2 linked regions of the Sagittula sp. P11 genome follow. The protein of the gene in region 2 binds, or shares a complex with, the protein of the main gene of each other region. Links are inferred from orthologs where the notes say so. Each region holds a gene or a part of one and is shown on either strand. Other genes may lie near its edges.

Region 1 (11,172 bases), 2.5 Mb from region 2 along the record:
GTAGACGCCCAGCACGGAAAGGTTCTTGACCAGCAGGTGGTTCGTCTTGACCTGCGGCACGTCGCCGGATGCGAAGCCGATCGGCAGCAGGCGCGCCTCGGGTTTGCAGGCGCGGAAGGCGGCCTCCCACTGTTCGCCGCCGACGGGATCATAGACCACATCCGCACCGCCGAGCGCCTTCACCTCGGCCCTTATGTCCTGTGTCCGCGCGTCGATCAGGTGGTCTGCACCGGCCGCCTTCGCGGCCTCCAGCTTATCGGTGCCGCGGGCACAGGCGATGACCGTCGCGCCCATCAGCTTGCCGATCTCCACCGCCGTCAGCCCGACACCCCCGGCAGCGCCCAGCACCAGAAGGGTCTCTCCCGGTTGCAGGCGGGCGCGGTGGTCGAGCGCCACGTGGCTGGTGCCATAGGCGATCTGGAAGGCTGCGGCGGTGGTGAAGTCCATTGTATCCGGCAGGCGGACGGCGCGGGTGGCATCGAAACAGGCCATCTCGGCCAGACCGCCTTGCCCGCCGAAGACCGCCACACGGTCCCCCGGAGCGAAGTTCTCGACACCCTCACCGAGCGAATCAACCACGCCGGCGACCTCCATACCGAGTACGAAAGGACAGTCCGGAGTATCCTGATAGGTACCCTTGATCATCAAAAGGTCGGCGAAATTCAGGCCGCAGGCGGCGACTCGAATCCGAATCTCTCCCGGTCCCGGGGTCGGGACCTCGATTTCTTTCAACTCCGGTGCGGACTCCGGAGAAAATTTCACGTACGCACGCATAGGTGCCTCCTATCCTTTTGCGCCGGAAGATCGACGAATTCCTCGCGCCTTGGACGCGTAATGTGCAGTCCAAATTTATTAACAGCAACAATTCCTGTTTTTTTTCAACTTTGTGTTGTTATTCGTTCGCGTTTACCATTATTAGGCGGTTGTGTGTCTTGATATGAGTGACCGTTTTGATGTAGCACATCAGGCCATACACGTGCAGGATGAGGCTGGTCGGACGGTCTGAAGATAACCGGGTCTCTCATTTGGCCAAACCTTAGAACAGGAAGACACACGATGGCGCATCCCGTTGACGTTCATGTTGGAAAACGTATTAGACATCGCCGCTGGCTGGTGGGCATGACCCAGCAGCAGCTGGCCGAAAAAGTGGGTATCAAGTTCCAGCAGATCCAGAAGTACGAAACGGGTGCGAACCGTGTCAGTGCCTCCCGCCTCTGGGACATCGCAGACGCGCTCGACGTTCCGGTGAGCTTCTTCTTCGAAGGCATCGAAAACGAGAATTCCGAAGTTGCTTCTGGCGACAACGTCCCGGCGGATATCCTTGGCGACAAGGAAGCACTCGACCTCGTGCGGTCCTACTACGCGATCCCCGAGAACCAGCGACGCCGTCTTTTCGAACTCGCCCGCGTCCTGTCCGACGTGGCTTGAGCCGCCGCGCCGCCTGCGATAGCCCCTGACAGGGCGAAGCGTACGGAGGCGACAGGTGGACATTTCAGGACGATTGGCCGAAGATTTGATCGGCACTGCGCACGCCCTTGCAGATGCAGCCGGGGCGGCGATACTCCCCTACTTCAGATCAGCCGGGCTGACCGCGGACAACAAGCTGACGGACGGGTTCGATCCCGTGACCGCCGCTGACCGCGCCGCCGAAGAAGCGATGCGCAAGGTCCTGGCAGAACGCCGGCCCGACGACGCGATCCTTGGCGAGGAATACGGCACGCAATCCGGCACCAGTGGGCTGACATGGGTGCTCGACCCGATCGACGGGACGCGCGGCTTCCTTGCCGGAACCCCGACTTGGGGCGTGCTCGTAGCGCTCTCGGACGACACTGGCCCGCGCTATGGCATCGTCGACCAGCCCTACATGGGCGAACGCTTTTCCGGCGGGCTGGGGCAGGCGGCGTGGCGTGGTCCGCGCGGGCAGGGCCCGATGGTCACACGGCGAACTTCCGGACTCGAAAACGCCCTGCTTTTCACCACCTTCCCCGAAGTCGGCCAGCCGCAGGACCGCGCCGGTTTCGAAGCCGTTGCGGCCCGCGCCAAACTGGTGCGCTATGGCATGGACTGCTACGCCTACGCATTGCTGGCGGCCGGGCAGATCGACCTCGTCATCGAGGCCGGGCTACAGGCCTACGACATCCAGGCCCCCATCGCCTTGATCGAGGCGGCGGGCGGGATCGTGACGGACTGGGCGGGCGGGCCGGTGCATTACGGCGGTCGCGCCCTGGCGGCGGCGAACCCGGAATTGCACGCGGCGGCGCTGGAGATCCTGAAAGGCTATTGAGGAGCCGCCGCGATGCCCGAGATCCTGATCCGCAATGCCCGCCACCTGCTGACCATGGACGATGCCGGAACGGAGACGACCGGCACGGACATCCGTTTGCGCGACGGGATCATCGCAGAGATCGGCACCGGCCTTGCCACAACGGGAGAGGTCATCGACGCGGCGACCTGCGTCGTGACGCCGGGCCTCGTGAACACGCATCATCACCTTTACCAGACGCTCACCCGTGCGGTACCCGGCGGACAGGATGCGCTACTCTTTGGCTGGTTGCAGACGCTCTACCCGATCTGGGCGCGTTTCGGCCCCGAGGAGATCTTTGTCTCGGCGCAGATCGGTCTGGCTGAACTGGCGCTGACCGGCTGTACGCTGACTTCCGACCACCTGTACCTCTATCCCAACGGCGCCCGGCTGGACGACACCATCGCGGCGGCGGGGGAGGTCGGGCTGCGGTTCCATCCGACCCGTGGCGCCATGAGCATCGGGGAAAGCGATGGCGGCCTGCCGCCCGACAGCCTCGTGGAACGGGAAGCGGCCATCCTCGAAGACTGCATCCGCGTGGTCGACGCCTTCCACGATCCCCGCGACGGCGCCATGGTCCGCGTCGGCATCGCACCCTGTTCGCCCTTCTCGGTCAGCCGGGACCTGATGCGCGACGCCGCGCTGCTGGCCCGCGACAAGGGCGTGATGCTGCACACGCATCTCGCCGAGAACGACGAGGACATCGCCTACAGCGAGGCGCATTTCGGTTGCCGGCCGGGCCAGTACGCCGAGGATCTCGGCTGGACCGGCGATGACGTCTGGCATGCGCATTGCGTGAAGCTCGACACGACGGAGATCGACCTCTTCGCCCGCAGCCGCACCGGGGTCGCCCATTGCCCATGTTCCAACTGCCGCCTCGGATCTGGCATCGCGCCGGTCCGCGCCATGCGCGATGCGGGCGTGAAGGTGGGCCTCGGGGTGGATGGCTCGGCCTCGAACGATGCGGGTAGCCTCGTGGCCGAGGCGCGGCAGGCCATGCTGCTGCAGCGTGTCGCCCGCGGCGCCGACGCCATGAGCGCACGCGAGGCACTGCGCATCGCGACGCGCGGCGGGGCAGAGGTGCTTGGCCGCCACGACTGCGGTCAGATCGTTGTGGGCAAACGGGCGGACATCGCGCTGTGGGACGTGTCGGGCATCGAGTCCGCAGGAAGCTGGGACCCGGCTGCGCTGTTGCTGGCGGGGCCGCCCAGGGTCAGACACCTTCTGGTTGAGGGGCGGCAGGTCGTCCGGGACGGGCAGGTGGTGACTTTCGATCTGGACGCTGCCATAAAAAGGCAGAATGCGCTTGTGCGTCGTTTGGAGAATATTCTGTGAAAATCCTTTATGGACTGTGTCTTGCGGCTATTCTTGCCGCCAATGCTGCCACTGCCCAACCCGTCCGCCAGATGCTGAACGGCCTGCGCGCCGAAGAGGGGCTGGACCAGGTCAATCCTTCGCCGCGCCTGGAAGAGGCGGCCAAGGCACATGCGCTCGACATGTCCCGCAAAGGCTTCTTTTCGCACGAGGGGTCGGATGGCAGCGACGTCATGACCCGCGTCAGGCGGCAGGGTTACGGGGCCTGCGCCGTGGCCGAGAACATCGCCAAGGGCCAGAAGACCCTGTCCGAGGTGCTGGGCGACTGGATCGCTTCTCCGCCGCATCGCGACAACATGGTGAAGCCGGAGGTCAGGGAATACGGACTGGTCCGCGCGCCCGGCGATGTCTGGGTGCTGGTGCTGGGCCGCGACGGCTGCTGAGGCGCCTCACGCTTTGGACGGTTTGCCCATCACATAGGTCTGCGCGATCGCGCGGTCGTCGCCCATCATGATCGTCGGGAAGAGCGCCTCCCAGATGGTTTCCGCCACGGCGGAGCGCTGCGCGATGGCCGGGGTGGAGGCGAGGTCAAGGACGATGAAATCCGCCTCCGCGCCCGGTTCCAGCCGTCCGATCCTGTCCTGCCGCAGGGCGCGGGCAGAGCCTTCGGTCGCAAGCCAAAGCAGCTCTGCCGGGTGCAGGGCCCGGCCACGCAGCTGCGCGATCTCGTAGGCCGCCGCCATGGTTCGCAGCATCGAGAAGGAGGACCCGCCGCCCGTGTCGGTGGCCAGCCCGATCCGGTGCCCCTCTGCCATCAGCCCGTCCATGTCGAACAGACCGGAGCCGATGAACGTGTTGGACGTCGGGCAATGCACTAAAGCCGCTCCGACCTCACGCAACCGGTCGCGTTCGCGCGGCTCAAGGTGGATCGCGTGTCCATAGAGACCATTGGCCCCGAGCAACCCGTGCGCTTCGTAGGTGTCGAGGTAATCCCGCGCCTCCGGGAAAAGCCTTTTGACCCACGTGATTTCTTCGGTCTGCTCGGACAGGTGGGTTTGCATAAGGCAGTCGGGATGTTCGGCCCAAAGTGCGCCAAGGGCCGAGAGCTGTTCGGGCGTCGACGTGGGTGAGAAGCGGGGCGTGATGACATAGGACGCCCGCCCGCGCCCGTGCCAGCGGCTCAGCAGCGCCTTGCTGTCGTCGTAGGCGCTTTGCGCGGTGTCCCGCAGCGTGTCCGGCGCGTTGCGGTCCATGCAGGTCTTGCCAGCGAACACCCGCATGCCGCGCGCCTCCGCCGCTTCGAAGATCGCATCGACGGAGGCCGGGTGGATCGTGCAATAGGTGCAGACCGTGGTCGTGCCATGCGCGAGCAGCAGGTCGAGGTATCGCCCCGCGATCTCCTGCGCGTAGGAGGGATCCTTGAACCGGCTTTCTTCGGGGAAGGTGTAGGTGTTCAGCCAGTCGATCAGCCGCTTGCCCCAGCTCGCGATCATTGCGGTTTGCGGGTAATGCGCATGGGCGTCGACGAAGCCGGGAAGGATCAGCCCGCTGCCATGGTCGTGGACCTTCGCGTCACGGTGCTGTTTTCTGAGCGCGTCCGCCCCGCCAACCTCCGCAATCGTGCCGTCAACGACCAGAATCGCGCCCGAAGTGACGTGTTCGGCCGCTTCGATCCCCTCCTGGAAGGGGTCCGCGCTGAAACGGATCAATTGCCCGAGATGCAGCTCTGATGTCATCGCGATCTCCTTCCCGCGCAGTCCGCGCAAACCCTATGGGGCCGCTGCGAAAAGGACAATCTGCCCTGTTGCTTTCCGGGCGCTTGACCTAGTCTCCGTGACAAGAAACGCGGAAGGGCAGGCACATGGCGCAGGAAAGCGAGGCAGTGGCCGACGAGGACGCGCGGGAAGAGGCGCGCGACGAGGGATACGACCTCGACCGCAAGGCCGTCGCGCGGATTCTGTACGCCGTAGACACCGACGACCGGGAGCAGCTTGTCGAGCTCATGGAGCCGCTGCACCCGGCCGACATCGCCGACCTTCTGGAACAGGTGAACGCCTACGACCGGATGCGGCTGATCCGGCTTTACGGGCACGAGATGGACGGCGACATCCTCTCGGAACTCGACGAGGCGCTGCGCGAGGAAGTCATCGGCATCCTCACGCCGCAGGTGCTGGCCGAGGCGGTCCGCGAGCTCGATTCCGACGACGTGGTCGATCTAATCGAGGACCTCGACACGCCGCAGCAGACAGCGATCCTGGACGTCCTTCCGGAAAGCGAACGGGCCGCGGTCGAGCAGTCGCTGGCCTACCCGGAGTTCTCCGCCGGCCGTCTCATGCAGCGCGAGGTCGTCATGGCCCCGGAGCATTGGAGCGTCGGCGAGGCCATCGATTTCCTGCGTTCGTCCAAGAGCCTGCCAGAGCAGTTCTACCATATCGTGCTGGTCGATCCGCGCCTTCGGCCTGTCGGCAACGTTACCCTCGGGCGGCTCATGTCTTCCAAGCGCGACGTGACCCTGAAGTCGATCCAGGAGGAGTCGTTCCACACCATCCCGGTGATGCAGTACGAGGGCGAGGTCGCCTATGCCTTCAACCAGTACCACCTGATCTCGGCCCCGGTCGTGGATGAGAACGACCGCCTCGTCGGACAGATCACCATCGACGACGCCATGGCGGTGCTGGACGAGGAGAACGAGGAAGACATCCTGCGGCTGGCCGGTGTGGACGGAGAAAGCCGCCTGTCGGACAAGGTGGTCGATACGGTCAAGCGCCGCATTCCCTGGCTGGCGGTCAATCTCGTGACGGCGGTTCTGGCCAGCCTCGTCATCGCGCAGTTCGAAGCGGCCATCGCCGAGATCGTCGCGCTGGCGGTCCTGATGCCCATTGTCGCCTCCATGGGGGGGAACGCCGGGACGCAGTCGCTGACCGTTGCGGTGCGTGCGCTGGCGACCAAGGACCTCACCGGCTCCAACCTGTGGCGGGTGATCCGCCGTGAAGGCGTGGTCGGCCTGATCAACGGCGTGGCCTTCGCGGTCATCATGGGGATCGTCGGCATCATCTGGTTCGGCTCGCCTGCCCTGGGCGGCGTGATTGCATCGGCGATGGTCATCAACCTCGTGATTGCAGGCCTTGCGGGGATCATTATCCCGGTGGTGCTTGAAAAGGTGGGCGTTGATCCCGCGCTCGCCTCCGGTGCCTTTGTAACCACCGTCACGGATGTGGTCGGCTTTTTCGCCTTTCTGGGCCTTGCCGTTGTGGTGTTGCTGTGACGCTGGAAGAGCGCAAGGCGGCCGCCCGCAAGGCGGCCTTTGCTGCACGAAAAGCGGCGTTCGACGCACGGTTTCCGGGCCAGGCGGGACGTCTGAGCGAGATATTGGCGGGGCATCGCGGGGTGCCTTTGTCGGGCTACATGGCCATCCGAACGGAGATCGACCCGCTCGCCGCCATGGCCGAGGCCTCGGCCTACGGCCCCGTTGGCGTGCCCGTGATCGACGGACCGGGGCTGCCGCTCAGCTTTTCCGTCTGGGAGCCGGACTGCGAGATGACGCACGGGCCCTTCGGCGCGCGCATCCCGGCGGCGGGCGTGGCGATGGAGCCGGAGATCCTGATCGTCCCGCTGGTTGCCTTCAGTCGCAGTGGCGGGCGTTTGGGATATGGCGGCGGCTTCTACGACCGCACCCTGGAGCGGCTCCGGGCGAAACGCCCGACCCTTGCCATCGGCTTCGCGTTTGCCGGTCAGGAGATGGATGACCTGCCGCTGGAGGACACGGACCAGCCGCTTGACCTGATCGTGACCGAGCGGGAGATCATCGAGCCCTGAAGCCGGTCCCTTTCCGTCAGGACCGGCCCGGACAGTGCAGGTTTCAGAGCGCCCGCCAGCCGATGTCGCGGCGGCAGAACCCTTCCGGCCAGTCGACCGCATCGACCATCGCGTAGGCCCGGTCGCGGGCCTCCTGCAGCGTGGCGCCGCGTGCCGTGGCGTTCAGGACGCGCCCGCCGGTGGCCGTTACCGCGCCGTCGGCCTCGGTCGTGCCGGCATGGAACATGACGTTGAAGCTGTCCTCGGGCAGGGCGTCCAACCCGCGGATCACGGTGCCCTTCTTGTAGCTGCCGGGGTAGCCGTCGGCCGCCATGACGACGGTCAAGGCGTGGTCGTCGGCCCAGTTGACCTGTGCATCGGCAAGCCGCCCATCGGCGCAGGCGTGGATCAGGTCCAGTGCCTGAGCGCCCAGCCGCAGCATCAGGACCTGGCATTCCGGATCGCCGAACCGCACGTTGTACTCCACCAGCCGCGGCTGACCGTCTTCGATCATCAGGCCAACGTACAGGACGCCCTGGTAGGGCGTGCCGCGCCGGACCATCTCGGCCATGCAGGGGCGCACGATCTCGTCCAGCGCCTTGGCGGTCACGGCACCGTCCATGATCGGTGCGGGAGAGTAGGCACCCATGCCGCCGGTGTTCGGGCCGGTGTCGCCTTCGCCCACGCGTTTGTGGTCTTGCGCCGTTCCGACCGGCAGGCAGGTTTCGCCGTCGACAAGGACAAAGAAGGACGCCTCTTCGCCGGTCATGAATTCCTCGATCACCACCTCGGCGCCCGCGCCGCCGAAGGCACCGCCGAACATCTCGTCGACAGCCGCGCAGGCCTCGTCGAGGGTTTCGGCGATGATGACGCCCTTGCCCGCGGCCAGACCGTCCGCCTTGACCACGACAGGGGCGGTTCCTGCACGAATATGGGCCTTTGCTGCATCGGCGTGGGTGAAATGGCCGTAGGCCGCGGTGGGCGCGCCGCAGGCGTCGCAGATTTCCTTGGTGAAGCTTTTGGAGGCTTCGAGCCGTGCCGCCGCTGCCGAGGGGCCGAAAACTGACAGGCCGGCCTCCCGCAGCCGGTCGGCGACGCCCGCCGCCAGGGGGGCCTCCGGTCCGACGATCACCAGGTCGATGGCGTTGTCGGAGGCGAATTCCGCGACCACGCCGCCGTCCTCAATGTCGATCCGTGCGCATTCCGCGATCTGCGCGATGCCCGCATTGCCCGGCGCGACGATCAGCTTGTCGCATTTCGGGTTCTGGAGCGCGGCCCATGCCAGGGCGTGTTCGCGTCCGCCGCTGCCGAGGATGAGGATGTTCATGTGCGTGCTCCTGTGTTGCAGTCGGGGCGGATGGCCGGGGCGGGACCGGGGGCCAGCCCCCGGACCCCCGAGGTATTTGTCACCAAGATGAAGGACGGGGGCGCTTTTGATCGGTTTACGGGTGCTTTAAGGTTCGCGGGAAGTGAGGGCAAGAGAGCGTGGCATGGACCTGATCGACGACGGCACGAATGGCAACACGCCGGAATTCTCGGTCTCCGAGCTTTCGGGCGCGGTGAAGCGCGTGATCGAGGGGGAGTTCGGTTTCGTCCGGGTGCGGGGCGAGGTGGGGCGCGTGTCGCGACCGCGCTCCGGGCACGTGTACCTGGACCTGAAGGACGACCGGTCGGTGATCTCCGGGGTGATGTGGAAGGGCGTGGCGTCGCGTCTGCAGACCCAGCCGGAGGAAGGGATGGAGGTGGTGGCCACCGGACGGCTGACCACCTTCCCGGGGCAGTCCAAGTACCAGATCGTGCTGGAGGATATCCGTCCGGCGGGCGCGGGCGCGCTGATGGCGATGCTGGAAAAGCGCAAGGCGGCGCTGGCGGCGGAAGGCCTTTTCGATGCCGGGCGCAAGAAACCCTTGCCTTACCTGCCGGAGATCATCGGTGTCGTGACCTCGCCTTCGGGCGCGGTCATCCGGGATATCCTGCATCGGCTGCGCGATCGTTTCCCGCGCAAGGTTCTGATCTGGCCGGTGGCGGTGCAGGGCGCGGCCTGCGCGCCGGAGGTGGCCCGGGCCATCGAGGGGTTCAACCGCTTCCAGCGCGGCGGTGCCTTGCCGCGACCGGACCTGCTGATCGTGGCAAGGGGGGGCGGCTCCGTCGAGGACCTCTGGGGGTTCAACGAGGAGGTCGTGGCGCGGGCGGCGGCGGCTTCCGACATCCCTCTGATATCCGCGGTGGGGCACGAGACCGACACCACACTGATCGACTTCGTGTCCGACCGCCGGGCGCCGACGCCCACTGCCGCCGCCGAACTGGCGGTGCCGGTGCGTATGGAACTTGCTGCACAGACCCGGGACTTCGGTGCACGAATGACCCGCGCCATGGGCCTCAGGATCGAGCATCGCGGGCAGCGGCTGCGCGATCTGGCGCGTGCGCTTCCCCGCCCGGAGGAACTGGTCGAAGGGCCGCGGCAGCGGCTGGATGTCATGGGCGACCGGCTGCCCGCGGCACTGACCCGCGCGGTGGACCGGCAGCGCCTGCGGCTGACCGAAACCGTGGGGTCCCTGCGCCCTGCAATCCTGCGGCGCGCGGTGTCGGTGGAGCGTGGGCGGCTGGATGAGCGCGCGGCCCGCCTTGGCCCGGCGCTGGAACGGGCCATCAAGGTGCGGCGGGACACGCTGGACGCGCGGGCCGCGCGGTTGACGCCGCGTGCCATCCTGCGCGAGATCGGCACCGGGCGCGAGCGGCTGGACCGGTTGTCCCAACGGATGGATGCCGCGCAGGAGGCCCGCCTTCAGGATACCCGTCAGCGGCTGGAGGCCTTGGCCCGCCTGGCCGAGACGCTCTCGTATCGCGCCACGCTCGACCGCGGCTATGCCGTCGTCTGGTCCGAGAGCGGGGTTGTCACCAGCCGGGCCGCTGCGGAGGAGGCCTCCGGGCTGGAGGTGGAATTCGCCGACGGGAGGCTGAAGCTGGGCGGCGGCGCGCCCCAACGCCGCAAGGCAAAACAGGAGCCGCCCGAGCAGGGCAGCCTGTTCTGACGGGCGCGCCTGCCGTAACCCCCTGCCACGTCACGCTTTCAGCGCATGGAAGCCCTGCTCACAGAAGGGTTTCCTTTTCTTCTGCGCTCGCATAGGCTTTGCTGCATCGCTGCATTTTCCGGAGGAGGGGGAACCCGTGGCCGAGACCGAAAAACCGCTTTTGATCAAGCGTTACGCCAGCCGGCGGCTGTACAACACCGAGACCTCCGACTACGTGACGCTGGAGGATATCGCGGGCTTCATTCGCGATGGCCGGGACGTGCAGATCGTCGACCTGAAGTCCGGAGATGACCTGACGCGGCAGTACCTTCTGCAGATCGTGGCGGAGCATGAAAGCAAGGGCGAGTCCGTCCTGCCGATCAACGTGCTGACCGACCTTGTCCGCAGCTACACGACGCAGGCCACCAGCACGGTGCCGCAGTTCTTGGCCCAGACCTTCGAGATGTTCCGCGACAGCCAGTCGAAGTGGGTCGAGAACATGGGCAACATGAACCCGTCCATGGCCAAGAGCCTCGAGGCGATGCAGGCGCAGCAGGAGGCGTTCCTGAAGGCGATGACCGGCGGGGTTGCGGGCTCGACCGGGCCGACGATGGAGACACCGGCCAAGGGCGGGGACGACCTCGACGATATAAAGAAACAACTGGCCGAGCTTCAGAACAAGTTGTCGAAGCTCGACAAGTAAGCCCGTCGTTCATCGAAGGCGCGCCACCCGGGCCTGCCGGTGCGCGC
Region 2 (12,121 bases):
GCCCTCGGCAATCGAATACGACCTGCGCAGATCGGCGCCCTCCACGTCGGCGCGCAAGGTCAGGTACTGCCCCGGGACGAACCGGAAGGTCTCTGCCGCGGCGCCGGGAATGTCGAAGGTCAACGCCACGGCGGAGTCGCCTTCGGGACGGACGTTGCTGACGGTCAGATCGTGGAACATGGAAACCTCAGATGCATTTGAAGTAGTCGAAGGGCTCGCCGCAGGCGCGGCAACGGTAATGCGCCTTGCACGCGGTCGAACCGAACTCGGACAGCCGCTCGGTGTCGGCGGCCCCGCAGCGCGGGCAGGCCACCTCGGGCGCGGCAAAGAGCGCGCCCTTCCCCTGCCCCGAAACCGGCGGCGCGATGCCGTAGGCGCGCAGCTTCTCGCGACCCTCGGGCGTGATCCAGTCGGTCGTCCACGCCGGGGCCATCAGCCGCTCGATCCGCGCCTCGAACCCGGCGGACCGCAGCGCCGCCTCGATCGCCAGTTCAATGGCCAGCACGGCGGGGCACCCGGAATAGGTCGGCGTGACCCCGGCCACGGCGACTTCTTCCTCCATCCGCACCCACCGCAGGATGCCCAGATCGGCCACCGTCACGCAGGGCACTTCCGGATCGGGCACCGCCGCGGCGGCCTCCCAGGCCCGGTCCGCGAGGGTATCGGTGGCCTCTGCCGTCACCAGACCGCCCCGGGATGCGCCCGGTGCACGGAATGCATCTCCGCCAGCATGTGCCCAAGCGCCTCGCCATGCACGCCGCGCCGCCCGCCGGTCTGCGGATAAGTGACCTCAGGCGCGCTCAGACCCGCCTGCGAGAACACCTCGCCGATCACCGCCTCCCAGGCCGGACGCACGGCGGCGCGGGACGGCAAAGCTGCCTGCCATTCGGCCGCGCCCTGCTCGAAAAGCTCGCCGGTGTAGATGTGCAGCGCCGATACCGCATCGGCCATGCGACGCGCGCTTTCCTCGGTCCCGTCGCCCAGCCGGATCACCCATTCGCCCGCGTGGCGGATGTGATAGGCCATTTCCTTGACCGCCTTGCCCGCGACCCCGGCAATCACCGTGTCGGAGGAGTCCGCCGCCGCGCGCCAGTACGGCTCCATGAAGGCGGCGAAGTAGAGCTGCCGCAGCATCGTGTGTGCGAAGTCGCCGTTCGGACGCTCGCACAGCAGAAGGTTGCGATACTCCCGCTCGCCGCGCAGGTAGGCCAGCGCATTCTCGTCGCGTCCGCGCCCTTCCAGCTTGCCCGCATGATCGTAGAGCGTCCGCGCCGTGCCGATCAGGTCCAGCGCCATGTTCGGCATGGCAAGGTCCTCTTCCAGCATCGGCGCATGGCCGCACCACTCCGACAGCCGATGCCCCAGGACAAGGTGATCGTCCGCCAGTTCCAGCACCGCGTTGAACAGGCTCTGCGTCCCCGCCATCACATGTGCCCCACTTCGTCGGGGATCTCGTAGAACGTCGGGTGGCGATAGACCTTCTCGGCGGTGGGCTCGAAGTTCTCGCCCGCCTGTGCCGGATCGCTCGCCACGATATCGGCAGAGCGCACCACCCAGATCGACGTGCCCTCGCCGCGCCGCGTATAGACGTCACGCGCGGCCTGCACCGCCATCACCTCGTCGGCGGCATGCAGCGAGCCCACGTGCTTGTGGCTCAGCCCGTTCCTCGGACGAATGAACACTTCCCAAAGCGGCGTCTCTCCGGACATGCCCCGTCTCCTTCATCTTGGTGAAAATACCTTCGGGGGTCCGGGGGGCTGAGCCCCCCGGCAGGTCGCCCCGGCGCAGCCGGGGCGAAACCTTTACTCCGCCGCCATCTTCCGCGACCGGCGCTTCTCAGCATGCGCCAGGGCCGCCTCGCGTACCCAGGCACCGTCGTCCCACGCCTGCCTGCGTGCCGCGACCCGGTCGCGCGCCATCGGCCCGTGCCCCTTCACGACGCGCCAGAACTCGTCCCAGTCGATCGGTCCGTGATCGTAGCCGCCCTTTTCCTCGTTCCATTTCAGGTCCGGGTCCGGGAAAGTCAGGCCGAGGTACTCGCCCTGCGGCACCGTGGCGTCGATGAATTTCTGGCGCAGCTCGTCGTTGGTGAAGCGCTTGATCTTCCAGGCCATCGACTGGTCGGAATGCTGGCTGTCCGCGTCATGCGGGCCGAACATCATGATCGAGGGCCACCACCAGCGGTTCAGGGCGTCCTGCACCATCGCCTTCTGCTCCGCCGTGCCGCGTGCCAGCGTCATGACGATCTCGTAACCCTGTCGCTGGTGGAAGGATTCTTCCTTGCACACCCGGATCATCGCCCGTGCGTATGGCCCGTAGGAACAGCGGCACAGCGGGATCTGGTTCATGATCGCCGCACCGTCGACGAGCCAGCCGATGATGCCGATATCGGCCCAGGTCAGCGTCGGGTAGTTGAAGATGGAGGAATACTTCGCCTTGCCGGACAGCAGCTCCTCGGTCATCTGCTCCCGCGTGACGCCCAGCGTCTCTGCGGCGGAATAGAGGTAGAGACCGTGGCCGCCCTCGTCCTGCACCTTCGCCAGCAGCGCCGCCTTGCGCTTCAGCGACGGCGCGCGCGTGATCCAGTTCCCCTCGGGCAGCATGCCGACGATCTCGGAATGCGCGTGCTGGCCGATCTGGCGCACCAGAGTGCGGCGGTAGCCTTCGGGCATCGGGTCGTTCGGTTCGATCTTTTCCTCGGCGTCGATGCGCGCCTGGAAACGCTCCAGCACCTCCGGCGTTTCCGCCGTGCGTCCGTCCGCGCCGATCAGTCCCTGCGAATACATGACAAGCCTCCTCCAAAACCCGTGCCTCCTATATATGTTACAAAACGGGTTCAGAAAAGGGATTTTTGTAATACTTGCCAAATTCCGCTGCCGACGCCACCTATGCCACATGACAAAGACCCTGCTTTCCCTCGGCCACGGCTTCTCGGCCCGCTTCCTTGCAACGGACCTCCTTGCCGAAGGCTGGCGCGTGATCGGAACCACCCGCTCCGCCGACAAGCTCGATTCGCTGAGAGCGACAGGGGTAGAGGCCATCCTGTGGGAGCACGTAGCCCTCTCCCGCGCCCTGGCAGAGGCCACCCATGTGCTGATGAGCGCCGCCCCGGATGCCGACGGCGACCCGGCGCTGCAACTCATCGGTCCCGAACTGGCCGAGGCTGCGGATCGCCTGGAATGGGTCGGCTACCTTTCCACCACCGGCGTCTACGGCAATGCCGACGGCGACTGGGTCGACGAGAGCTCGCCGCTCAACGGGCAGTCGCGCCGCGCCCGCGCGCGGATCGAGGCCGAGGCCGCATGGCGCGCCATCCCGGGCCTGCCGGTCCACAGCTTCCGTCTGGCGGGCATCTACGGCCCAGGCCGCGGTCCCTTCGAGAAGGTGCGCAACGGCACCGCCCGCCGCATCATCAAGGACGACCAGGTGTTCTCCCGCATCCACGGCGAAGACATCGCGCAGGTGCTGCGCGCCTCCATAGCGCGGCCCAACCCCGGTGCGGCCTACAATGTGTGCGACGACGACCCGGCCCCGCCGCAGGACGTCATCGCCTATGCCGCCGAACTCCTGGACGTGCCGCCGCCGCCCGAAGTGCCCTTCGAGGAGGCCGACATGTCGCCGATGGCGCGCAGCTTCTACGCCGACAACAAGCGCGTCTCGAACCGCCGCATCAGGGAAGAACTGGGCGTGACCCTGCGCTATCCCGACTACAAGTCGGGCCTGCGCGCCGTGCTTGCCGCCGAGACGCAACACGGCGGCCACGGAAAATGACGCCCCAGGAACGTCCCGCGCCGGAAAACCTCAACGCCCTCCTCGACGCGATCAGCCCCGACGAAGGGCAGAAGCGCGTCTCCGTCGAGAACGTGCTGGACAAGATCGGCGGGCGGTCGTTCTCGGCCGTGATCCTCGTGCCTGCGGTCGTCCTCGTCTCGCCGATCTCGGGCATTCCCGGCACGCCCACCATCGGCGGGCTGATCGTTCTGCTGATCACGCTGCAGGCCATGTTCGGGCGCAAGCACCTGTGGCTGCCGGGCTTCCTGCGCCGGCGCGCGGTGTCGGCCGCGCGACTGCAGAAAGGGATCGACTGGCTGCGCAAACCGGCAGGCTGGATGGACCGCCACAGCCACAACCGGCTGCGCATCCTCGTCAGCGGCCCGGCGCGGTTCATAGCCTACCTGACATGCTCGGTTATGGCACTCAGCTGGCCGCCGCTCGAACTGCTGCCCTTCTTCACCAGCTTCAGCGCCGGTGCGGTGGCGATGATCATGTACGGGCTGATGGTCCGCGACGGGGCATACACGCTGGCGGGCTACGTCCAGTCCGCCCTGCTCTACGTGATCCTGCTGTCGGTCTGGGCGGGGATCGTCTAGGCGACGCCCCCGGCCATGCGCCTTGGCTCTGACACCCGGCGCGACGGGATGTAGGGCGGGGCTGTGCGCCGCCCTCCCCTCAGGCCCGCTTGTCCAGACGTTCGACCCCCAGTGCAGACAGCACCTTCGCTTCGATGTCCTCGGCGTTCAGCTTTGCCACGGCGTACATGTCGCGCGGGCTGGCCTGGTCGATGAAGATGTCGGGCAGCACCATGCTGCGATACTTCAGGCCTCGGTCGAAGACACCCTCTTCGGCCAGAAGTTGCGCCACGTGCGACCCGAAGCCGCCGACCGCCCCTTCTTCGACAGTGATCAGCGCCTCGTGCTCCCGGGCGAGCCGCAGCACCAGGTCGCGGTCCAGTGGCTTGGCAAAGCGCGCGTCCGCCACGGTAACCGAGACGCCGCGCGCCTCCAGCGCCTCTGCCGCCTTGATACTTTCGCCAAGGCGCGTCCCGAAGGACAGGATGGCGACCCGCGTGCCTTCGCGCATCACGCGGCCCACCCCGATCTCCAGCGGCACGCCGCGCACCGGCATCTCCACGCCTTCACCCTCGCCCCGCGGATAGCGGAAGGCGATGGGGCCCGTATCATGCGCGGCGGCAGTGGCCACCATGTGCTTCAGCTCGGCCTCGTCGGCCGCCGCCATGACCACAAAGCCAGGCAGGTTGGACAGGTAGGCGACGTCGTAGGACCCGGCATGCGTCGCCCCGTCCGCCCCCACCAGACCGGCCCGGTCGATGGCGAAGCGCACCGGCAGCCGCTGGATGGCCACGTCGTGCACCACCTGGTCGTACCCGCGCTGCAGGAAGGTCGAATACATGGCGCAGAACGGCCGCATGCCCCCGGCGGCAAGCCCCGCGCTGAACGTCACGCCGTGCTGCTCCGCGATGCCCACGTCGAAGCACCGCGAGGGGTAGCGCTCTGCAAAGAGGTCCAGCCCGGTGCCGTCCGGCATCGCCGCGGTGACCGCGCAGATACGGCTGTCGTCGGCGGCCTCTTCCATCAGCGCCTCGGCAAAGACCTTGGTGTAGGACGGGGCGTTGGAGGGCGCTTTCTTCTGCTCGCCCGTGACCACGTCGAACTTCGCCCGGGCATGGCCCTTGTCGGCGGCGTGCTCCGCGTGGCTGTAGCCCTTGCCCTTGCGGGTCAGCGCATGGATCAGGATCGGCCCCGTCGCCCGTGCCTTCACCGTGCGCAGCACCGGCAGAAGCTGGTCCAGGTCATGCCCGTCGATCGGCCCGAGGTAGGAGAAGCCCAGTTCCTCGAACAGCGTCCCGCCCACGGCCATGCCTTTCAGCATCTCCTTGGCGCGCTTCGCCCCTTCGCGGAACGGCTCCGGCAGGAGCGATACGGCCCCTTTCGCGGCGGCCTTCAGATCGTGGAACGGCGCCTCAGCATACAGTCGGGTCAGGTAGGAGGACAGCGCGCCGGTCGGCGGCGCGATGCTCATCTCGTTGTCGTTCAGGATGACGATCAGGCGTTTCTTCAGGTGGCCGGCGTTGTTCAGTGCCTCGAAGGCCATGCCCGCGCTCATGGCTCCGTCGCCGATCACGGCGATGGCGTCGCCGTGGCCGGTGTCACAGGCGCCGCCGAGATCGCGCGCGACGGCAAACCCCAGCGCGGCGGAAATCGAGGTCGAGGAATGGGCCGCGCCAAACGGATCGTAGGGCGACTCGGAGCGCTTGGTGAACCCCGACAGCCCGTCCTTCTGCCGCAGCGTCCGGATGCGGTCGCGCCGCCCGGTCAGGATCTTGTGCGGATAACACTGGTGCGACACGTCCCAGATGATCTTGTCGCGCGGCGCGTCGAATACCGAATGCAGCGCCACGGTCAGCTCGATCACGCCCAGACCGGCGCCGAGGTGGCCGCCGGTTTCGGACACGGTCGAGATTGTCTCTTCCCGCAGTTCATGCGCCAGACGCTTCAGTTCGGCGTCGGAGAACTGCTTGAGGTCGGCAGGGGTGTGCACCCGATCCAGCAAGGGGGTCTCGGGGCGGTTCGGACGGGTATCGGACGTGGTATCGGACATGGCGCGGACTGGGGTCCTCTCTTTGCTCAACGTCCATCTAGAGCATCCGGGCGTCAAGGCCCGGGCCAATGGACGGCGTGCGTCAGTTCCGCCGCGAGATAACGAAGCGGGCGGCGTCCCGCAAGGCGTCAGCCACGTCACCGTATACGTCAAGGGATGTGCAGGCTTCGTGCACGAGTTCCTGAGCCCGCGCCTTCGCCCCTTCCATCCCGAGGAGGCTGACAAAGGTTGCTTTGCCGCGATCCGCGTCCTTGCCCACGGCCTTGCCGACCGTGGCGGCATCGCCTTCCACGTCCAGAACGTCGTCCCAGATCTGGAATGCGAGCCCGAGGCAGTTGCCATACCGCCGCAGCGGGCCTGTGCTTTCTCCCGCCATGACCGCGCCCGCCCCGCAGGACCAGGAGATCAGCGCACCGGTCTTGCCGGCTTGAAGGGCGGTGATCTCCTCCAGCGTCAGGGGCGTCTCGGCGCTTTCGGCGGCGATGTCGCGCGCCTGTCCGCCGACCATGCCGCGCAGGCCCGCCGCCACCGCCAGTCCGGCGACCAGCTCCAGGCGGCGTTCTGCCGGGCACGCCGTGTGCGTCACCAGTTGGAAGGCCAGGGCCTGCAGCGCATCCCCGGCCAGGACGGCGGTGGTCTCGTCCCACTTGCGGTGCACGGTGGGTTTCCCGCGCCGCATGTCGTCATCGTCCATGCAGGGTAGATCGTCGTGCACGAGGCTGTAGGCATGCAGCGCCTCGATGGCGCCCGCCGCAGGTGCCGCGTGCTGCCGGTCGATGCCGAACACCCGCGCGCCTTCGATGACCATGAAGGCCCGCAGCGCCTTGCCGCCCTCCACCGCATAGCGCATCGCAGCCGCCACCGGTCCCGGCACGCCTGACAAGGCATAGGAAATCTGGCCATTCGCCAGCTCGGCGGCACGGGCAAGCGCCGCCTCGAACCCGAGCGGCGCAATGTCCGCCGTCCGCTCCTGTCCGGAGCCGTCCGTCATCAGAGGCCCTCGACCGGCTTCGTCCCCACGGGATTGCCGTCGCCGTCCAGCGTGATCGCGGCAACCTTTTCCTCGGCTTCCTTGAGCTTCTGGTCGCAGCGCTTGCGCAGCTCGGCGCCGCGCTCGTACAGCTTGATCGAGTCTTCCAGCGCCACGTCGCCGCGCTCGAGCGCGCCCACGACACGCTCCAGCTCGGCCATGGCCTGCTCAAAGCTCATCTCGTTCACAGGTTGCTCGCTCATGCACCCGCCTCCATCAGGACTTCGACATGCGCCTTTGCCGACGCGCTCAGGCCTGCAAGATCATACCCGCCTTCCAAAGTCGAGACCACGCGCCCGCCGGCCGTCTCCCGCGCGATGTCGCACAATGCGCGCGTCACCCAGCGGAAATCGTCCACCGTCCAGTTCAGGTTGGCGAGCGGGTCGTCCTGATGCGCGTCGAAGCCGGCAGAGATGATCAGCAGTTCCGGCGCAAAGTCGCGCAGCCGGGGAAAGGCCTCCTTCTCGTACCGGGCTCGCATCTCTGCACCGCCGCTGTCGGGCGGCAGCGGCAGGTTCATGACATTGTCATGCGCGCCCCGTTCCTCCGGGTGCCCTGTACCGGGCCAGAGCGGCATCTGCTGGGAAGTGATGAACAGGCTGCGCGCCTCGTTCCACAAGAGGTCCTGCGTGCCGTTGCCGTGGTGAACGTCGAAATCGACAACTGCCACGCGCTCCAGCCCGTGAACGTCCAGCGCATGCTTGGCGGCCAGCGCCGCGGTGCCGAACAGGCAGAACCCCATCGGGGTCTCCGTCTCCGCATGGTGGCCCGGCGGGCGGGTGGCGCAGAAGGCATTCTTCACCTCGCCCCCTATCACCATGTCGACGGCCTGGATCCCCGCCCCGGCGGCAAGCCGCGCCGCCCGGACCGACCCCGGCGACATCCATGTGTCCGCGTCGAGCTGCGTCACACCCTTGGCCGGCTCCGCCGCGACGATCCGGTCGATGTAGCGTTGTGGGTGCACAAGGCGGATTTCCTCATCCGTGGCCTCGCGCGCCGTGACGCGGTGCAGGTCGAGCGTCTGCAGCGCGTGCAGGACATGCTCCAGCCGGGCGACGCGTTCCGGATGCCCGTCCGGCGTCACATGCTCAAGGCAATCGGCATGGGTGATCAGTGCGGTCGTCATGACGCCCTCCCTCGAATTTTCATGGAAACCGTAGCCGCGCGTCAGTCAGGTGCAAGCATGTATCCGGCCCCGCGCACCGTCTGCAGGTAGCGCGGCTGCTTCGGATCGCTTTCCAGCTTGCGCCGCAGCCGGGTGATCTGCACGTCCACCGCGCGCTCCTGCGCCTGCCCTTTGTCGCGGCCCAGTTCCTCCACCAGCCGCGAACGGCTCAGCGCCTCGCCCGGCTTGGCCGAGAAGATCCGCATCAACTGTGCCTCGGTCGCGGTCAGGCGGACCATCTCATCGCCGCGCCACATCTCGCCACGCTCGATGTCGTAGCGGACGGCGCCCAGCGTCATGAGCTTTGGCGCCGCTTCCTGTGAGGCGGGCTCCGGCATGCGCCGCAGAATCGCGTTGATCCGGAGCAGCAGTTCCTTCGGCTCGAACGGCTTGGCAAGGTAGTCGTCCGCCCCGGCCTCCAGCCCGGCGATGCGATCCTCCGTTTCGGACCGGGCGGTCAGCAGCAGGATCGGCACGGTCGACGTTTCGCGGATCCCGCGGGTTAGGCTGACGCCGTCCTCGCCCGGCATCATCACGTCCAGCACGATCATGTCGAAATCCAGACCCATCAACAGCCGCCGGGCATGGGCCGCGTCGCGCGCGGCACTCACCAGAAACCCGTTCCGCACAAGGAACTTCTGCAGCAGCCCCCGGATCCGCTCATCGTCATCCACGATCAGCAGATGGGCGTCGTTCTCACTCATCCGCGACCCTCCCTGAGCTTTTGATACTGGAGCCGCATCTCCGGGTCCATCATCGCTTCGAGCACCCGGCGAAACCCGGCGACCGCCTCCGGCCCGGCGTCGCGGAAGGCCGCCCGCATCCGCGCACGCTGCACGTCCGAGAGTTCGCGTTCCAGACGCCCGCCCTCTTCGGTGAGGTAAAGGTGCCGTTCACGCTTGTCGATGCGGCCCACGCGGCTCTCCACAAGGCCGTCCTCGATCAGCGTGCGCAGCACGCGATTCAGGGATTGCTTGGTCACGCCGAGGATATTCAGGAGGTTGTTGACCGTCGTGCCCGGGGCGCCGTGGATGAAGTGCAGCGCCCGGTGATGGGCGCGCCCGTAACTCAGCCCCGTCAGGATACGGTCCGGGTCCGCAGTGAACCCGCGGTAGGCGAAGAACATCGCTTCCGCGCCCTGCCGCAGCTGCTCGTCGGTGAGATACAGCAGCGTCTCGCCCTGCGCTGTCCGCCCGTCTGACATCGGATGCCTCCTGTTTTGCAGGGCATTTTAAGTCAGCCTTGTTGACATTCCAAGGTCGAATTGGTAGCGAGTCGCCAGTTTGGCGCAACTTTATATCCGACTTCAGTCAATTCCGCGCAACAATCGGAAAAGCGCCGCAACGCAGAGGAGAGACGCGATGGCCGAGAGTGCCTATGACGACCGCGACGGCAAGATCTGGCTGGACGGCAAGCTTGTGGATTGGCGCTCCGCGCAGGTCCATGTCCTGACTCACGGGCTGCACTATGCCTCCTCCGTGTTCGAAGGCGAACGCGCCTACGGCGGCAAGATCTTCCTGTCGCGCAAGCATTCGGAGCGCCTGCATTTCTCGGCCTCCTGCCTCGACTTCGAGATCCCGTTCTCCGTCGACGAGATCGAAGCCGCCAAGGCCCAGGTGCTGGAGGCCAACGGTTTCACCGACGCCTACGTGCGCGCGGTGGCCTGGCGCGGCGCCGGTCCGGACATGGGTGTGTCCTCGGCCCGCAATCCAGTGCGGCTGGCCATCGCTGCCTGGGGCTGGGGCAACTACTATGGCGATGCGAAGATGAAGGGCGCGAAGCTCGACATCTCCAAGTGGAAGCGCCCCTCGCCCGAGACCATTCCGGTGCACGCCAAGGCCGCCGGCCTCTACATGATCTGCACCACATCCAAGCATGCGGCCGAAGCCAAGGGGTGCTCCGACGCGCTGTTCATGGACTACCGCGGCTACGTGGCCGAAGCGACCGGCGCCAACATCTTCTTCGTCAAGGATGGCGAGGTGCACACGCCGAAGCCCGACTGCTTCCTCAACGGCCTGACCCGCCAGACGGTGATCGGCATGCTGGAAGAGAAGCAGATCAAGGTCCACGAACGGCACATCATGCCGGAAGAGATGGAAGGCTTCGAGCAGTGCTGGTTGACCGGCACCGCCGCCGAGGTGACCCCGGTGGGCCAGATCGGCGATTACAACTTCGAGGTCGGTGCCATGACGCGCGAGATCTCGTCGGACTACGAGAAGCTGGTCCGAAGCTGATTGAACGGGGGCGGAGTACAACTCCGCCCTACGGCATCTTCCTCCGGGCCCCGACGTCACTCGATGACCCGCGAGAATCCCCGGCTCAGATCAGGGACCTTAACATGGCTGTGTTGCCCTGGATTACGGAATTGAGTTCCACGACACGGGCCAGCCTGCGTTCGATCTCGTCCTGACAGGCATCCAGTTGTTCGACGATGCCGGACAGGGCGGTGCCGGAATTGTTCAGCGCCGCGCTTTCGATCTTGCACATCATCCGCGTGGAGCTGAGCCCCGTCACGTAGCGCTTCATGTCCAGCACGCTGCGGGCGAAGCGCTTTGCTTCCGTTTCAACGTCTCCGAGCGATCCGGCGGTGGCTTCGAGGAAACTGTTGCGCACCTCTTCGCAACGGGCCGCTTCCGTTTCCGTCGACACGTTGCTTGGATAGATCGCGCCGAACTTTTCGCGCTCTTCCTCGAAGATGCCGATCATTTCGCGTTCGATCTGCGTGGCGAAACCCAGGAACTGGCCCTTGAAGATTGCGTCGCGGATGCGGGCGAAGACACAGGCATCGCCGTCGACGAAGGTGTCCACCCAGGTCGACATTTCCTCGAGCATCTGGCTGTAGTTGACCGAGATCGCGCTGATCGGGCCGCCCGCGCTTTCCAGACGCGAAGCGATGATCCGCATGTTCATCGGCACGGTCCGGATCGCCTTGAACGCTTCGGTCATCTCGGTGGTCTCGACGTGCACCTGCGTGATGGCGCGCGACATGTCCAGAAAACGCCGCTGGAGTGGGTCGAGTTGGCGGCCGAGATGCTGGGCGCGGGTTTCCGCCTCCACCGCCATGGCGTGGCTCTGGAAAGCATCATAGCTTGAATAGCCGGCCTTTTTCAGCGCCTCCAACATGGCATCGGCGCTGGCGGAAGGCTTCAGCCCCTCTTCGCGTTCCCGGGCCAGAAGGCTCTTGTAGATCAGTTCCACCTTTTCCCGCAGGGGCGAGGTCGGCTTCAGCCGGGTGGAGACATACCCCCCCTCGATCGGTGCGATGAGTGCGAACACCCAGTAAAACCGGCCGTTCTTGCACCTGTTCTTGACGTAGCATCCGGTGGGTTTGCCCTGTCCAAGGCGATCCCAGACCAGTTGGAAAACGCCTTTGGGCATGTCCGGATGGCGGACGATCTTGTGCGGCGCGCCGACCAAATCATCCCAATCGTATCCCGCCACACGCTGGAACACGGTGTTGCCGGCCTGGATCACACCGCGTGGATCGGTGCGTGAGTAGAACAATTCCGAAAGATGGAATTGTGCCT

Evidence for each region.
Region 1: the proteins of CDO87_RS04620 (region 2) and xseA are in contact, whole or in part, in a cryo-EM structure (PDB 8TXR), measured with the Escherichia coli proteins. The link is inferred for Sagittula sp. P11 from one-to-one orthologs.

The regions. Positions count from the first base shown.
Region 1 is NZ_CP021913.1:3,423,519-3,434,690, forward strand. Bases 8,177-11,172 are described here. They hold xseA (exodeoxyribonuclease VII large subunit), read left to right. Parts: upstream 8,177-8,901; coding sequence 8,902-10,443; downstream 10,444-11,172. Other genes in these bases: purD (phosphoribosylamine--glycine ligase), read right to left, coding at 8,177-8,738; phaR (polyhydroxyalkanoate synthesis repressor PhaR), read left to right, coding at 10,580-11,125. Outside these bases: CDO87_RS16700 (NADPH:quinone oxidoreductase family protein), read right to left, coding at 1-774; CDO87_RS16705 (helix-turn-helix domain-containing protein), read left to right, coding at 1,057-1,428; hisN (histidinol-phosphatase), read left to right, coding at 1,502-2,284; CDO87_RS16715 (8-oxoguanine deaminase), read left to right, coding at 2,297-3,637; CDO87_RS16720 (CAP domain-containing protein), read left to right, coding at 3,634-4,059; guaD (guanine deaminase), read right to left, coding at 4,066-5,352; mgtE (magnesium transporter), read left to right, coding at 5,478-6,881; CDO87_RS16735 (5-formyltetrahydrofolate cyclo-ligase), read left to right, coding at 6,878-7,432; more of purD, read right to left, coding at 7,476-8,176. UniProt on the Escherichia coli protein: Bidirectionally degrades single-stranded DNA into large acid-insoluble oligonucleotides, which are then degraded further into small acid-soluble oligonucleotides.
Region 2 is NZ_CP021913.1:936,015-948,135, forward strand. The notes cover bases 6,012-8,942. They hold CDO87_RS04620 (exodeoxyribonuclease VII small subunit), read right to left. Parts: upstream 7,633-8,942; coding sequence 7,390-7,632; downstream 6,012-7,389. Other genes in these bases: dxs (1-deoxy-D-xylulose-5-phosphate synthase), read right to left, coding at 6,012-6,399; CDO87_RS04615 (polyprenyl synthetase family protein), read right to left, coding at 6,482-7,390; CDO87_RS04625 (histone deacetylase family protein), read right to left, coding at 7,629-8,555; CDO87_RS04630 (response regulator), read right to left, coding at 8,597-8,942. Outside these bases: CDO87_RS04575 (2Fe-2S iron-sulfur cluster-binding protein), read right to left, coding at 1-180; 1,2-phenylacetyl-CoA epoxidase subunit PaaD, read right to left, coding at 188-682; 1,2-phenylacetyl-CoA epoxidase subunit PaaC, read right to left, coding at 679-1,425; 1,2-phenylacetyl-CoA epoxidase subunit PaaB, read right to left, coding at 1,425-1,709; 1,2-phenylacetyl-CoA epoxidase subunit PaaA, read right to left, coding at 1,803-2,786; CDO87_RS04600 (SDR family oxidoreductase), read left to right, coding at 2,896-3,771; CDO87_RS04605 (exopolysaccharide biosynthesis protein), read left to right, coding at 3,768-4,370; more of dxs, read right to left, coding at 4,450-6,011; more of CDO87_RS04630, read right to left, coding at 8,943-9,298; CDO87_RS04635 (MarR family winged helix-turn-helix transcriptional regulator), read right to left, coding at 9,295-9,798; CDO87_RS04640 (branched-chain amino acid aminotransferase), read left to right, coding at 9,956-10,828; CDO87_RS04645 (PAS domain-containing protein), read right to left, coding at 10,914-12,121. UniProt on the Escherichia coli protein: Bidirectionally degrades single-stranded DNA into large acid-insoluble oligonucleotides, which are then degraded further into small acid-soluble oligonucleotides.